DNA from 2 places in the Alsobacter sp. P4_H11 genome. Region 2 is predicted to be linked to the other one. Evidence: riboswitches for the same ligand, from Rfam matches in the RefSeq annotation. Region 2 holds a riboswitch; the other holds the start of a gene.
The links. Region 2 has a riboswitch for thiamine pyrophosphate ahead of AC1DSZ_RS05140 (ABC transporter permease). Riboswitches for the same ligand answer to the same signal wherever they lie in the genome.
Positions count from the first base shown of each region.

Region 1: it holds a riboswitch for thiamine pyrophosphate, as region 2 does, so the genes downstream of both, thiC (phosphomethylpyrimidine synthase ThiC) here and AC1DSZ_RS05140 (ABC transporter permease) in region 2, are expected to answer to the same signal.

Region 1 is NZ_JBFUKI010000006.1:210,970-218,526, forward strand. It holds gene tsaD (tRNA (adenosine(37)-N6)-threonylcarbamoyltransferase complex transferase subunit TsaD) at 1-137, opposite strand, end outside; gene hemC (hydroxymethylbilane synthase) at 255-1,220, shown strand; gene AC1DSZ_RS12580 (uroporphyrinogen-III synthase) at 1,272-3,374, shown strand; gene AC1DSZ_RS12585 (heme biosynthesis HemY N-terminal domain-containing protein) at 3,371-5,230, shown strand; tRNA gene AC1DSZ_RS12590 (tRNA-Thr) at 5,321-5,396, shown strand; TPP riboswitch at 5,576-5,681, shown strand; gene thiC (phosphomethylpyrimidine synthase ThiC) at 5,732-7,557, shown strand, end outside.
Region 2 is NZ_JBFUKI010000002.1:374,549-382,105, reverse strand. It holds gene AC1DSZ_RS05160 (DMT family transporter) at 1-717, opposite strand, end outside; gene AC1DSZ_RS05155 (ABC transporter ATP-binding protein) at 1,040-2,029, shown strand; gene AC1DSZ_RS05150 (dipeptide ABC transporter ATP-binding protein) at 2,026-3,024, shown strand; gene AC1DSZ_RS05145 (MFS transporter) at 2,997-4,190, opposite strand; TPP riboswitch at 4,365-4,472, shown strand; gene AC1DSZ_RS05140 (ABC transporter permease) at 4,463-5,284, shown strand; gene AC1DSZ_RS05135 (ABC transporter substrate-binding protein) at 5,309-6,250, shown strand; gene thiD (bifunctional hydroxymethylpyrimidine kinase/phosphomethylpyrimidine kinase) at 6,452-7,270, shown strand; gene AC1DSZ_RS05125 (ABC transporter permease subunit) at 7,286-7,557, opposite strand, start outside.

The sequences.
Region 1 (7,557 bases), on a different contig from region 2:
ACCCCCCCATAGGGCGCATGCTCGGCGATCTGGCTCAGCACCTCGTTGGACAGGATCGTGGCCTCGCCCTCGCGGGGCGAATCGACCACGGCGGCCGCCGTTTCGTCGCAGGTGGTCTCGATGCCCAGAACGCGCATGGTGGGCTCCCCGCCGCCGTCGGATCAAACCGGGTCCGACTTTCCCGGCCCGTCCCGACACCCTATAGTCCGCGCCGCCCGGGAAGGAAACAAACCACGGCGGCGAGGACCAAGGCTTTGGCGAACGGCGATATTCGGCTCAGGATCGGCACGCGCGGCAGCCCGCTGGCGCTGTGGCAGGCCCGCGAGGTGCGCGCCCGCTTGCTGGCCGCCCACCGGCTGCCCGAGGAGGCCGTCGAGCTCGTCGTGATCAAGACCTCCGGCGACATGATCCAGGACCGCGCGCTGTCGCAGGCGGGCGGCAAGGGCCTGTTCACCAAGGAGATCGACGCCGCCATGCTGGCCGGCGAGATCGACCTCGCGGTGCATTCCGCCAAGGACATGCCCACGGCCTTTCCGCTCGGCATCGACATCGTGGCCTATCTGCCGCGCGAGGACGTGCGCGACGCGCTGATCTCCGCCACCGCGACGTCACTTGCGGACCTGCCGCAGGGGGCGGTGATCGGCACCGCCAGCTTGCGGCGGCGCGCGCTCGTGAAGCGGCTGCGGCCGGACGTGTCCACGACGTTGCTGCGCGGCAACGTGGAGACGCGCCTGGGCAAGGCCGAATCGGGCGAGATCCACGCCACGCTGCTCGCCATTGCGGGGCTGAAGCGGCTTGGCCTCGCGAATCGCGCCGCCGCGATCCTGGACATCCATGATTTTCCGCCCGCGGTCGGCCAGGGCGCCATCGCGATCACGGCGCGGCCGGACGACGAGACCGCCGCCCGGGCCCTCGCCCCGATCGCGTGCGCGACCACCGCCACCGCGCTGGCGGCGGAGCGCGCCTTTCTCACCGTGCTCGACGGTTCGTGCCGGACGCCCATCGCCGGTCATGCCACGCTTGCCAATGGCGAGGTCAGCTTCCGCGGCATGCTGCTGCGCGAGGATGGCTCGGAATTCTATGAAGCCCACCGCGCCGGATCGCCCGCGGACGCCGCCCTGATGGGCGCGGACGCGGCGCGGGAGATCCTGGCCCGGGCGCCGGACGACATTCTCGCGCCGAAGGACATATTGGAGCCAAACGGCGGCTCCGCGCATTGACGTCGCTCGCCGCGCAGCCCCGCGCGGCTCGTTTCAGGATCATCGTCCCGCATGCAGGTTCTTCTCACGCGCCCCGAGAACGACGCCGCCCGCACGGCCGAGCGGCTGTCGGCTTTCGGCCATTTGGCCGTGATCGCGCCGGTCCTGAGCATTTCGCCCACGGATGCGCGCCTGCCCGCGGAGGGCTTCGACGCCCTCGTGGCGACCTCCGCCAACGCGCAGCTGGCGTTCCGGTCCGGCGTTCCGGACGGCTGGGCGGCGCTGCCGCTATTTGTTGTCGGCGATCGCACGGCCGAGCCCTTCCGGGCGCTCGGTTTCGAGCGCATCCATGCGGCCGATGGGGACGCGACGTCGCTCGCGGCGCTGATCCGCACCCACGCCGCTCCGGCCGCGCGGCTGCTGTATCTGGCCGGGACCGACCGCAAGCCGACCCTGGAAGGCGCCCTGATCGACGCTGGCTTCGCGCTCACGGTCCTCGAAACCTACCGGGCCGAGGCCGCGCCCGCGCTGCCTGTTGCGGCCGCCGAGGCGCTGCGGGCCGGGACGCTGGACGCCGTGCTGCACTATTCGCGCCGCAGCGCCGAAATCCTGTTCGCGCTCGCGTCGCACGAACGGCTGGGCGACGCGCTGAAATCGCTGCGCCACCTTTGCCTGTCCGAGGATGTAGCCCGCGCGGTGCGCGGCCTCGGCGGCGCAACGGTGGAAACCGCGCCCGGAAACGGCGAGGCGAGCCTTCTCGCGCTGCTGGACGCCGGACCTGCCCCCTCCATCTCCGAACGGATTGGTGGTGAGGATGCGGCCGGTGAGGCTATAACGAACGAACAGACAGGCTCCGGTGGAGCCGCCCGACCCGAGCGGAGCATCATGGCTGAGACGGATCAACGCGGCGGAGGATCCCGAAAGCGGGGTGGAACGCGAGGTGAGCCGGCCGTGCTCGACCTGACGGCCGAGACGATCGCGGGCGGCGCGTCTGCGACCCCCACTGATGCGGCGACTTCGGCAAGCGACATCGCCGCCCCGGCGACCGAGCCGGCGAATCACCCCGAAGTCGCGCCCGACCCCATGACCCCCGAGGCGCCGGGAGACGAAACGGCGCCCATTACGCCGTCTGCAGCCGATGCGGAGGCCACCGCCGCGGCCGCCGAACCCGCGCCCGAGTCCTCCGCCGCCACGTCCGTGCCCTCGGCCGGCCGGCTGGACGCGCCCACGCGCAGCGCGGACCGCTCCTCCGGCGCGCTCGTGCCCGCGGTCGCCGGCCTGATCGGTGGCCTGCTGGGCGCAGGTATCGTGGCGCTCGCGCTCTACGTGTGGAGCGGAGCCGCCGACGTCAACGAGCGCCTGACCCAGCTGGAGACCGGCGTGGGCGAGAAGGCCACCCGCCGCACCCTGGAGGCGCTGGAGAAGCGCGTCGGCGCGAACGAGGCCGCCCTGCAGGGCTCGCGCGCCGACCTGGACGGCCTCGCCAAGCGCCTGCCCGCCGACCCCGCGACCGCCCTGGCGCAACTCACCGAGCGCCTCGACAAGGTCGAGAGCGGCGTCACCATGCTGGAGAGCCGCCCCGCGACCCCGGCGGTCGCTCCCGCGCCGCCCCCGCCGCCGCCCGTCCCGGCGCTTGGCGCGCGCGAAAGCGCCGTGCTGACGGTCGCATGGCTCGTGCGCGACGATCTTGGCCGCGCCCAGCCCTATGCGCGCGAGCTGAACGCCCTGAAGGCCGCGAAGGTCGACGCCGGCGCCCTCACTGCGTTGGAAGGCTTCGCCGACAAAGGCGCGCCGACGGTGGCGCAACTCTCGGCCCAGTTCGCGCCGCTCGCCGAGAAGCTCGCCAGCCCGGCCCCGGCGCCCACGCAGGGCACCGCCTGGGAGCGCATGCAAAGCCGCATCACCGGCCTCTACAAGGTTCGCCCGCTGGGCGAAGCCGCCGGCGAATCCAGCGCCGCGATCGCGGCCCGCGCCGACGCGGCCCTGAAACGCGGCGATCTTGCGGCCGCGGTCGCGGAACTCGACAAGCTCCCGGCCGACGACAAGGCCGCGATCAAGCCCTTCCTCGATCTCGCCCAGGCGCGCCTCGCGGCCGGCCGTGCGGCGGATGCCCTGGTGACCACGGCGGCCGACCAGGTTCTCGCGGCCACGCAATCTGGAGGCGCGGCCCGATGATCCGCACACTCGTCTTCATCGCGATCCTGATCGGCCTCGCCTTCGCGGGGGCGTGGCTCGTCGAACAGCCCGGCCAGGTGGTCGTCACCCTGCCCCGCTACGGGCAGATCCAGACCACGTTGATCGGCGCCGCGGCGGCGCTGGTCGCCTTCGTGGTCGCCGTGCTGGTGCTCTGGACGGCGCTGCGCTTCATCCTGCGGCTACCCTCGATCCTGAGTTTCACGGCCCGCGCCCGCAAGCGCGCCCGCGGCTTCTCGGCCGTATCCCGCGGCATGATCGCGGTCGGCTCGGGCGATCCCCGCTCGGCCAAACGCTACGCCGCCGAAGCCGCCAAGCTGCTCGGCAAGGAGCCGCTCGCGCTGCTGCTCAAGGCCCAGGCCGCCCAGATGGCGGGCGATCGCGGCCAGGCCGAGGGCGCGTTCCGGCAGATGCTGGACGACAACGAAACGCGGGTGCTCGGCCTGCGCGGCCTCTTCGTTGAAGCGCGCCGCAAGGGCGACCTCACGGCCGCCCGCGCCTATGCGGCCGAGGCCGCCCGCCTCGCCCCCTCGGTGGCGTGGGCCGGCGAGGCGCTGCTCGAATTCCAGTGCTCCGACCAGGACTGGACCGGCGCTCTCGCGACGCTGGACCGTGGCGCCCGCAGCCTCGACAAGGCCGCCGTGAAGCGCCAGCGCGCCGTGCTGCTCACCGCCGACGCGCTCGCGCGGGCCGAGCGCGAGCCCGAGGCCGCGCTGCTGCGCGCCCAGCAGGCCGTGAAGCTGGCGCCGGGCCTCGTTCCCGCCGCCGTGCTGGCCTCCCGCCTCCACGCCCGCCGGGGCGAATTGCGCCGCGCCTCCAAGGTTGTCGAGGCCGCCTGGGCGCAGGCCACGCATCCCGACCTCGCCACCGCCTACATGGACGTGCGCCCCGGCGATTCGGGCCGCGACCGGCTCGCCCGGGCCGAGAAGCTGCTGGCCCTGCGCCCGCATGATCCGGAGGGCCGCATCGCGGTCGCGTCCGCGGCCCTGCATGCGCGCGATCTCGTGCGCGCCCGCAAGGCGCTCACGCCTCTGCTGGAAGGCCGGCCGAGCACGCGCGTGTGCCTGCTGATGGCGGATCTGGAGGAAGCCGAAGGCTCCTCCGGCGGCGTGCGCGAATGGCTGTCCCGCGCGTCTCGCGCGCCACGGGACCCCGCCTGGATCGCGGACGGCGTGATCGCCGATCGCTGGGCTCCGGTGTCGCCCGTCACCGGCCGCCTCGACGCCTTCGTGTGGGGCGCCCCCGTGGAGCAGATCGAGGCTCCGGCGGCCGAGCCCACGCCGGCGGCGCCCACCACCGCCCTGCCGCTGCCCCCGTCCGAGGACGTGCTCGCGGATGTCGACGAGGCCCCCGCGCCCGTGCTGGCCGACAAGCCCCAGCCGGCGCCGACAACGCTCGTGCCGCCTGCTCACGCGGCTCCGGAGCCCGCCGAAGCGCCGTCCGCGACGCCAGCCGAAGTGATCCCGCCCGCGATGCCGCCCAAGGCCCTGGAGGCTACGCCTCACCCGGCGAACCACGGCGACGATCGCCCACCAGTCCGGGAGGCTTCGCCGTCCCGGGAGGCTCCGGCCCTGCGCGTCGTCTCCGACACGCCCCAGGCAGCCGTTCCGCAACCCGGTGCGGCGGCGGCCATACCGCCAGCCGATAAGCCCGCCAGCGCGGCGCGGTTCGACGCTCCTGCGCCCGGCCCAGCCGCCACGCCCTCAATGGCTGTCGACGGCCGCTCGCGCCGGGTCTCGCCGCCCTCGGAGGTGATCTTCCCGCTCGCCGCCGCCCCGGACGACCCAGGCCCAGGCCCGGAACCGTCTCGCCGCGGCTCGATCACGTTCCTGCAATGATCGAGGGCGGCCCAGCCGCCCTCCTTTCTCTCCCAATCGGCACGGCCCCGCTTGCCAACGCAGCCGGTTCCGTCTAAGACCACGCCCGTCGCCGCAATAGCTCAGCTGGTAGAGCACCTCATTCGTAATGAGGGGGTCGGGGGTTCGAATCCCTCTTGCGGCACCACTTTCCATCTCCAATCGCTGATTGTTCGCGGGCTCACGAAGTGAGTTCGGCCCCAATCCCACATCTGTGCCCACAGCTCAGCCGCCGAGCGGCTGTTCGTCGACGCGCTTCGTGCGCCGCGGCGGGAGGGGAGGGGGTTCGCGCGCTGTTGACCGCGCGAGCGGCGTACGAATAGGCTGGTCCTATCCGAGGGGCGCCTGCTTCGGCAGGCTGAGACGGCGCAAGCTGGACCCTTTGAACCTGATCCGGGTCATACCGGCGGAGGGACAGGATCTCATCTTGCCACTACGCATCTGCCCCGGATTTCCACGCACGCCTGTGCTTTGGAGGTCCTCGTGAACACTCATGTTAAGCTCGATCCCGCGTCGCCCTCGACGGTGACGACCGGCCCGCTGCCGGCCTCGCGCAAGGTCCATGTCCCCGCGCCCGGGTTTCCCCAGGTCACCGTCCCGGTGCGCGAGATCGTGCTCAGCGCCGGAACGCAGGAGCCGCCGCTGCGCGTCTACGACGCCTCCGGCCCTTACACGGACGCCGACGCCGTGATCGATCTGGCTGCCGGCCTGCCCGAGGCTCGCTCTCTCTGGCTTTCGATCCGTCCCGGCCTCGTCGCCGCCCAGCCCCGAGCCGTCCGGCCCGAGGACAATGGGTCCGTCTCGGCCGACGCGCTCGCCCCGGCTTGCCCAGCCGAACGGCGGGTCCTGACCGGAACTCCGGGCGCCCTGGTCACCCAATACGAGTTCGCCCGGGCCGGAATCATCACGGAAGAAATGCGCTATGTCGCCGCCCGCGAAAATCTCGGCCGCGAGCTGCCCCTGGCGGGCGCGGAAGAAGCGCTCGCGCACGGCGAAAGCTTCGGGGCCGCCATTCCGGCCCATGTCACCCCGGAATTCGTCAGGCAGGAGATCGCCGCCGGGCGCGCCATCATCCCGGCCAACATCAATCACCGCGAGCTCGAGCCGATGATCATCGGCCGCAACTTCCTCGTGAAGGTGAACGCCAATATCGGCAACTCGGCCGTGACGTCGTCGGTCGCCGAAGAGGTCGAGAAGATGGTCTGGGCGATCCGCTGGGGCGCCGACACCGTCATGGACCTCTCCACCGGCCGCAACATCCACAACACCCGAGAGTGGATCCTGCGCAATGCGCCGGTTCCGATCGGCACCGTCCCAATCTACCAGGCGCTCGAGAAGGTGCACGGCGATCCCGCCAGGCTCGACTGGGAGGTGTTCAAGGACACGCTGATCGAACAGGCCGAGCAGGGCGTCGACTATTTCACGATCCACGCCGGCGTGCGGCTCGCCCACGTGCCGCTCACCGCCCGGCGGGTCACCGGCATCGTCTCGCGCGGCGGCTCGATCATGGCGCGCTGGTGCCTTGCCCATCATCGCGAAAGCTTCCTGTACGAACGCTTCGACGAGATCTGCGCCATCATGCGGCGCTTCGACGTGTCGTTCTCGCTGGGTGACGGCCTCCGTCCGGGCTCCATCGCGGACGCCAATGACGCCGCCCAGTTCGCCGAGCTCGACACCTTGGGCGAGCTCACGAAGGTCGCCTGGCGCGAGGGTTGCCAGGTCATGATCGAGGGCCCCGGCCACGTGCCGATGCACAAGATCAAGGCCAACATGGACAAGCAGCTCGCGACCTGCGGCGAAGCGCCCTTCTACACGCTCGGGCCACTGACGACCGACATCGCGCCCGGCTACGATCACATCACCTCCGGCATCGGGGCGGCCATGATCGGCTGGTTCGGAACAGCGATGCTCTGCTACGTCACCCCGAAGGAGCATCTTGGCCTGCCCAATCGCGACGACGTGAAGACCGGCGTGATCACCTACCGGATCGCCGCCCACGCGGCGGACCTCGCCAAGGGGCATCCGGCGGCGCAATTGCGCGACGACGCCCTGTCCCGCGCCCGGTTCGAATTCCGCTGGGAGGATCAGTTCAACCTGTCGCTGGATCCCGACACCGCCAGGGAGTTCCACGACGAGACCTTGCCGAAGGACGCGCACAAGGTCGCGCATTTCTGCTCGATGTGCGGTCCGAAATTCTGCTCGATGAAGATCAGCCAGGACATCCGGGCCGACACCCTCGCGGAGGAGGAACGCCAGAAAGGCCTCGCCGCCAAAAGCGCCGAGTTCGTCGCCTCGGGGGCGAGCCTCTA
Region 2 (7,557 bases):
CAGCGCCGAATATTCGAACGGCGCCACCGCGGAGGCCGGCGCATAGCGAAAGCCCTCGAACACGAGGTACTGCCCTGCGCCGCCCGCCACGCCGAGGCCCAGCAGCAGCAGCAACTGCGTCCAGGTGGGCGTCACCCAGAGGAACGGCAGCGCGACCGCGCAACCCATCGCGAAAATGAAGTTCGACGCGATCATCTGCGTCGCGGTCGCCTCGGTGCGGCTGATGATGCGCACCAGGATGTTGGTCCACGCCCACAGGAAAGCGGACGCCACCACCATGGCGGCCGGGATGAAGTTCACCGAGCCGGTCGGGTCGGCCGCGAGCGCCACCCCCAGGAAGCCGACGCCGGCCGCCAGCCAGCGCGCCAGCGTGACCTGCTCCTTGAGGATCAGGATTGACAGAACCATCACGAAGATCGGCGCGGCGAAGTAGAGCGTGACCAGCTCGGCCAGCGGCAGCCACTTGGCGGCCGAGTAGTAGGAGATCCACGCGATCAGGATCAGCACGCCCCGGCCGAGCAGCGCCGGCTTTGCGCGGCTGCGCAGCGCCGCGCCATAGACGCCCGGGCCCGCCAGCATGCCGGCGAAGATCATGATCATGATGCTGCGCGCGAACAGGATCTCGAACACAGGCAGGTCCTGCACGAGCCACTTCACGATGGCGTCCTGCACGCTGAAGCACGCATAGCCGGCCATCGCGAGCCCGATGCCGGTCATGATCCGCGGATGGGGGGAGGGCTGCACGGCGGGACGGACCACTGGGACGGGGACCACGGGGTCCGGGGGGATCGCGGGGAGTATGACGCGGCCTCGCGACGCGCCTGCGTCGGGACGCGCCCTCTTCTGTCACCCAGTCGCCTTTCGCGCCAGACGATCCGCGGCATGCTTGGCATGCGACGCGGAGGCCGACCGTGCCTTCGCCGCGCTCCGATTTGCGGACACGCGTTCCTGCTCTATGCTGAAGCCAACGCCAGCGGCTCGCCGCCGGCGATCCCACTTTTCCGGACCTCCGGTCTCGCCCCATCGCCATGGCGGATGAATGAGCCTGCTTGAAATCCGAAACCTCTCGGTCACCTTCGCGACCCGCTCGGGCCAGTTCCGGGCCGTGGACGGCGTCGACCTGACAGTCGACCAGAACGACGTCGTCTCCATCGTGGGCGAGTCCGGCTCCGGAAAGTCCGTCGCCATGTTGGCCGTGATGGGCCTCCTGCCATGGACCGCCACCGTGACGGCCGACGTCATGCGCTTCGACGGGCGCGACCTCCTGACCATCTCGGACAAGGAGCGCCGCTCCATCATCGGCCGCGACATCGCGATGATCTTCCAGGAGCCGATGACTTCGCTGAACCCGTGCTTCACGGTCGGCTTTCAGCTCGGCGAGACGCTGAAGACGCATCTCAAGCTCGACCGCGCCGCCCGCAAGAAGCGCTCGATCGAGCTGCTCGAGGAAGTCGGCATCACGGATCCGGCCCGCCGCCTGTCGGCGTTCCCGCACCAGCTCTCCGGCGGCATGAGCCAGCGCGTCATGATCGCGATGGCGATCGCGTGCCGGCCGAAGCTGCTGATCGCCGACGAGCCCACCACCGCGCTGGACGTCACCATCCAGGCCCAGATCCTCGATCTCCTGCTGCGCCTGCGGCAGGAGACCGGCATGGGCCTCGTGCTGATCACGCACGACATGGGCGTTGTCGCCGAAACCGCGCACCGCGTCGTGGTGCAGTATGCCGGCCAGCAGGTCGAGCGGCAGGAAACGCACGGCCTCTTCGCCGATCCGCACCATCCCTATACGGCGGCGTTGCTGGCCGCCCTGCCCGAGCGCGCCACCGGCCGCATCCTGCCCAGCATCCCGGGCGTGGTGCCGGGCCAGTTCGACCGGCCGCAGGGCTGCCTGTTTTCGCCGCGCTGCGCCTTCGCGACGGACTACTGCCGCGCCGTGCCGCCCAAGCCGGCCGCCCCCGAACTCGGCTACGCGCTGTGCCACTACGCCCTCGTGCAGGGCCAACCCACCAACCGGGAGCGCGCAGCGTGACCGTCGTTCTCGAAGGCCGCAATCTCTCGCGCGACTACAGCGCCAAGCGCGGCATGTTCTCCCCCATGGCGACCGTGAAGGCGCTGAAGGGCGTTTCGTTCGACCTCGAAGCCGGCAAGACGCTGGCGGTGGTGGGCGAATCCGGTTCCGGAAAATCGACGCTGGCGCGCCTGATCACGATGATCGAGGAGCCCACCGAGGGTACGCTCAAGATCAACGGCGTCGACATGGTCTCGGCCACCGCGGCCGATCGCAAGCGCCTGCGCAGCGAAGTCCAGATCGTGTTCCAGAACCCCTACGGCTCGCTCAACCCGCGCCAGACCATCGGGGCCGCGCTGGAAGAGCCGCTGATCGTCAACACCGACATGCCGGCCGCCGAGCGCCGCAAGGCCGCGCGCGACATGATGGCCCGCGTCGGCCTGCGCCCCGAATATGTGGAGCGCTACCCGCACATGTTCTCGGGCGGCCAGCGCCAACGCATCGCGATCGCGCGCGCGCTGATGCTCCGGCCCAAGATCCTGGTGCTGGACGAGCCCGTTTCGGCGCTCGACGTGTCGATCCGCGCCCAGGTGCTGAACCTGCTGGCCGAGCTACAGAACGAATTCCAGCTCGCCTACCTGTTCATCTCGCACGACCTCTCGGTGGTGCGGCACATCGCCGACGACATCATGGTGATCTATCTCGGCCACGCCGTGGAGGTCGGCAGCCGCGAGGCCATCTTCACGGCGCCGCAGCACCCCTATACGCGCGCGCTTCTGTCGGCGACTCCCGTGGCGGAGCCCGGCGCCAAGAAGGAGCGCATCGTGCTGCAGGGCGAGTTGCCGTCGCCCTTCAATCCGCCGAGCGGGTGCCCGTTCAACCCGCGCTGCCCGCTCGCCTTCGAGCCCTGCCCGAAGGAGATGCCGCCGCTCGATTTCAAACAGGGCCGCAAGGTCGCGTGCTGGGCCGTGCCCGCCGATGGCGAGGCTCAGCCGGTCCCCTCACGGATGTCGTGACGGTTCAGCAGCGAGCCTGTCGCCACCCCGGTGGCGGCCAGCACGATCGCGCAAACCGCCAGCGCCACGGGCGCGCCAATGGTGTGGAACGCCACGCCAAACAGCGGCGGCGCCAGCGCCTGCCCGATGAAGAAGAAGAACGCATGCAGCGCGATGGCTGAGCCGCGCGCCGTCGGCGCCAATTCGGTGGCGCGGTTCTGCAGCGAGTTGTGCAGCATGAAGAAACCGAAGCCGACGGCGCCGAAGCACGCCATGAGGGCCGGCCACGTCGCCGCATAGGCCACGCCCGCCAGCCCGAGGCCGCCGATCACCCCGCCGGCGCGCATCAGCACATGCACCGGAAAGCGCCGCAGCAGCAGCGACACAGTGGCCGAGAACAGGATGCCGCCCAGCCCGATGCCGGCGATCGACAAACCGGCCTGCGTCGCCCCGCCGCCGCCGCGCGCCTGCAGAAGCTCCGGCACGAAGGGCAGCACGCCGTAGATGGCCACGCCTTCCAGGAACACCGCCCCATAGCAGATCTTGGCGCGTGGATTGGCGAACACCAGCCGGTAGCGCCCGATCGCTTCCGCGACGCTGAAGCGCCCCGGCGCGCGGGCGTTGAGATGAGCCGGCAGGCCCAGCAGCGTCGCCACCAGCGCGATCGCGGCCGCGCTGGCCGTAACCGCCATGGCGCCGCGCCAGCCGACCCAGTCCGACATCGCGCCCGACGCCGTCACGCCCACGAGCTGGCCGATCAGAGCCGCGGCCAGGAACCGCGAGATCGCGACCTGCCGCCGCTCATACGCGAAGGCGTCGCCCACCATCGCGAGCGCCAGCGGAATGACGCCGCCCGCCGCCAACCCGGCGACGACCCGGCTCACGAAAAGCTGTTCGAGCGACCCAGCGAACACGCCCGCGCCGAGCGCCAGCGCGAACACGACGAGGCACACGCGCAGCACCAGCCCCTTGCTGATGGCGTCGCCGAGCGGCCCCAGCACCGGCTGGCCCAACCCGTAGGGCAGCGCATAGCACGACGACAGCAGCGCCACGGTGGCGACCGGGGCGCTGAAATCCGCCGCGATGGCGTTCACCATGGGATCAGTGGAGCGGGCCGCGAAAGAACTGGCGAAGCCGCTGAGCCCGAGAATGGCCAGGAGCTGGGTTTCGCGCGCCTTGTCGAGCATGGACATCCTTTCGGCGTGGCCCAAACAGTCTGGGCGACGCCGATCGCCCGGCCCTGACGGTCGCCTCCCTGACCGGCGGCGTCAATCGCGGTGTGCGGCACGGCAGTCTTGCGCCGGGCGCGGTGCTCTCGCGCAACGCTTGCGCCCTGCCGAAAGCCGCGATACGTCTTCGTGCATCTCTCGTCGGGGTGCCGCCCAATCCGGGGCGGCTGAGAGGCGTTCCGCCAACCCGTCGAACCTGATCCGGCTCGCACCGGCGGAGGGAACGTGAGATGGCGCCCAGCCAGCAATCCCCCATGCCCAATCGGCTACCCCGACGGTGGCTCGTCGACCCGCTCGCCCTCGGCGCAGGCCTCGCCCTGATCGCCGCCTGGGAAGCCGCGGTCGCGCTTTTCGCCGTTCCGACCTACATCCTCCCGGCTCCGAGCCGGATCGCCCAGACGCTCGCGCTACGCTGGCGTGTGATCGGCGCCGAGGCGCTGGTGACGCTGGGCGAGATCCTGTGCGGCTTTGCGGCCGGCGCCCTGCTCGGCCTCGCGGTCGCGATCGCGATGGCGCGGTGGCGCCTGCTGGAGCGGGCGCTCGGGCCCGTGCTGGTGGTCAGCCAGGCCCTGCCGGTTTTCGCCATCGCGCCGCTGCTCGTGGTGTGGTTCGGCTTCGGCCTCGCCTCCAAGGTCGTGATGGCGACGCTGATCATCTTCTTCCCGGTCGCCGCCAACGCGCTGGATGGCCTGCGCCGCACCGACCCCGGCTTGATCGAACTCGCCCGCCTGTACGGCGCCACGCCGACGCAGACGCTGCGGATCATCCGGGCGCCCGCGGCGCTGCCGGCCGTCGCCACCGGGCTGCGCATCGCGGCCGCGGCCGCCCCCATCGGCGCCGTGGTGGGCGAGTGGGTCGGCTCCTCGGCGGGGCTCGGCCTCCTGATCCTGCACGCCAACGCGCGCTCGCAGACCGACATGGTGTTCGCCGCCCTGGTGGTGCTCGCCGCTCTTTCGATCACACTCTGGGCGCTGGTCGACCGCTTCTCCCGACGCCTCGTGCGCTGGGCTCCGGACAGCCTCGACCAGCCCGCAGCCCGCGCGGCCGCCTGACATCCCCCGAAAGGACCCCAACCCATGCGTTTCGCCTCTCTCGCGCTCGCGGCCGCCCTGGCGGTCGCCGGCCTTGCCGGTCCCGCCGCCGCGCAGGACAAGCTCACCGTGCTGCTCGACTGGTTCACCAACCCGGACCACGCCGCGCTGGTGATCGCCAAGGAGAATGGCTTCTTCGCCAAGGCTGGCCTCGACGTCACGCTCGTGGAGCCCGCCGACCCGTCAGCGCCGCCGCGCCTCGTGGCGGCCGGGCAGGGCGACATCGCGATCACCTACCAGCCGAACCTCTACCAGCAGGTGCAGGAAGGCCTGCCGGTGATCCGGGTCGGCGCGGCCGTCACGACGCCGCTGAACAGCCTCGTCGCGCTGGCGGACGGCCCGGTGAAGTCGATCGCGGACCTCAAGGGCAAGACGATCGGCTACTCCATCGTGGGCTTCGAGGAGGCGCTGCTGTCCACCATGCTGGCCGAGGCCGGCCTGAAACTCACGGACGTGAAGCTCGTGAACATTAACTTCGCGCTCACGCCGGCGCTGCTGAATGGCCAGGTCGACGCTGTGATCGGCGCATTCCGCAATTTCGAGCTCACCGAGCTGAAGCTCGCCGGCAAGCCCGGCCGCGCCTTCTACCCCGAGGAGCACGGCGTGCCGCCCTATGACGAGCTGATCTACATCGTGAAGCAGGACCGCGCCGCCGACCCCAAGGTCACCCGCTTCCTGGACGCCGTAGAGCGCGCCACCTTCTCGATCCTGAACGATCCGGACGCCGCCTGGGCGAGCTTCGCCAAGGCGAACCCGAAGCTCGACGACGAGCTCAACAAGACCGCCTGGACCGACACCCTGAAACGCCTCGCCTCCAGCCCCGCCGCCCTGGACGGCGCCCGCTACAGCCGCTTCGCCCAGTTCATGAAGGACCGCGGCCTGATCGATACCGTGCACCCCGTCTCCCGCTACGCGGTGGCGCGTTGATTGCCTCCTGCCGTCATCCCCGGCGGCGCGCAGCGCCGGGAAGGGGATCCAGGCAACTGGGTGCAGCATCGGGCAAGTGGCCCTGGATCCCCTTCCCGACCTGCTTCGCAGGTCGCCGGGGATGACGGCGAGAATGGAGCCGAATTGGATGGCTCCCCAACTGCGATGATGTTCCCTCATCTCTGATACAAGGACCCGCCCGTGCCCCAGCCCGCCGTCAAAACCCCCATCGCGGTCACCATTGCGGGCTCGGATTCCGGCGGCGGCGCCGGCATCCAGGCCGACCTGAAGAGTTTCTCGGCGCTGGGCGTTTACGGCGCGACCGTGATCACGGCCCTGACGGCGCAGAACACCCTCGGCGTGCAGGGGATCCATGACGTGCCGCCGAAGTTCATCGCCCAGCAGATGGACTCGGTGTTCTCCGACCTCGCCGTGGACGCCGTGAAGATCGGCATGCTGTCGCGCCCCTCCGTGATCGACGCCGTCGCGGCCGGGCTCGAGCGGCACGGCGTGCGGCAGGTCGTGCTCGATCCCGTGATGGTGGCGACCAGCGGCGACCGGCTGATCGCGGCCGACGCCGTGGACGCCCTGCGGCGCATTCTGATCCCGCGCGCCACCCTCATCACCCCGAACCTCCCCGAGGCGGCGGCGCTGCTGGATACGCAGGAGATCGCCGCCGACGAGGCCGCGATGCGCCGGCAGGGCGAGGCGCTGCTTGGCAGCGGCGCGCGCGCGGTTCTGATGAAGGGCGGCCACCAGGGCGGCGAAACCAGCGTCGACCTGCTGGTCGAGTCGTCCGGCGTCACCCGCTTCGAGGCGCCGCGCGTCCAAACGCGCAACACGCACGGCACCGGCTGCTCGCTTTCGGCCGCCATCGCGGCCGGTCTCGCCAAGGGCCAGACCCTGCACGAGGCCGTCGAGGCAGCCAAGATCTGGCTTACCGGCGCGCTACAGGCCGCAGACCGCCTCGCTATCGGCCATGGGCACGGGCCGACGCACCACTTCCACGCCTGGTGGTGAGCGGCGCGGCGCCGCTCAGCTACGCTTCAGCTTCGGATCCAGCGCGTCGCGCAATCCGTCGCCCATCAGGTTGATCGCCACCACGGTGACCAGGATGGCGAGGCCCGGCAGCGTGACGATCCACGGGTTGGAGCGAATGAATTCGCGGCTGTCGGCCAGCATCGAGCCCCATTCTGGCGTCGGCGGCTGCGCGCCCAGCCCCAGGAAGCCCAGCGCGGCCGCCTCCAGAATGGCGTTCGACACGCCCAGCGCTGCCTGCACGATCAGCGGCGCGAGGCAGTTCGGCA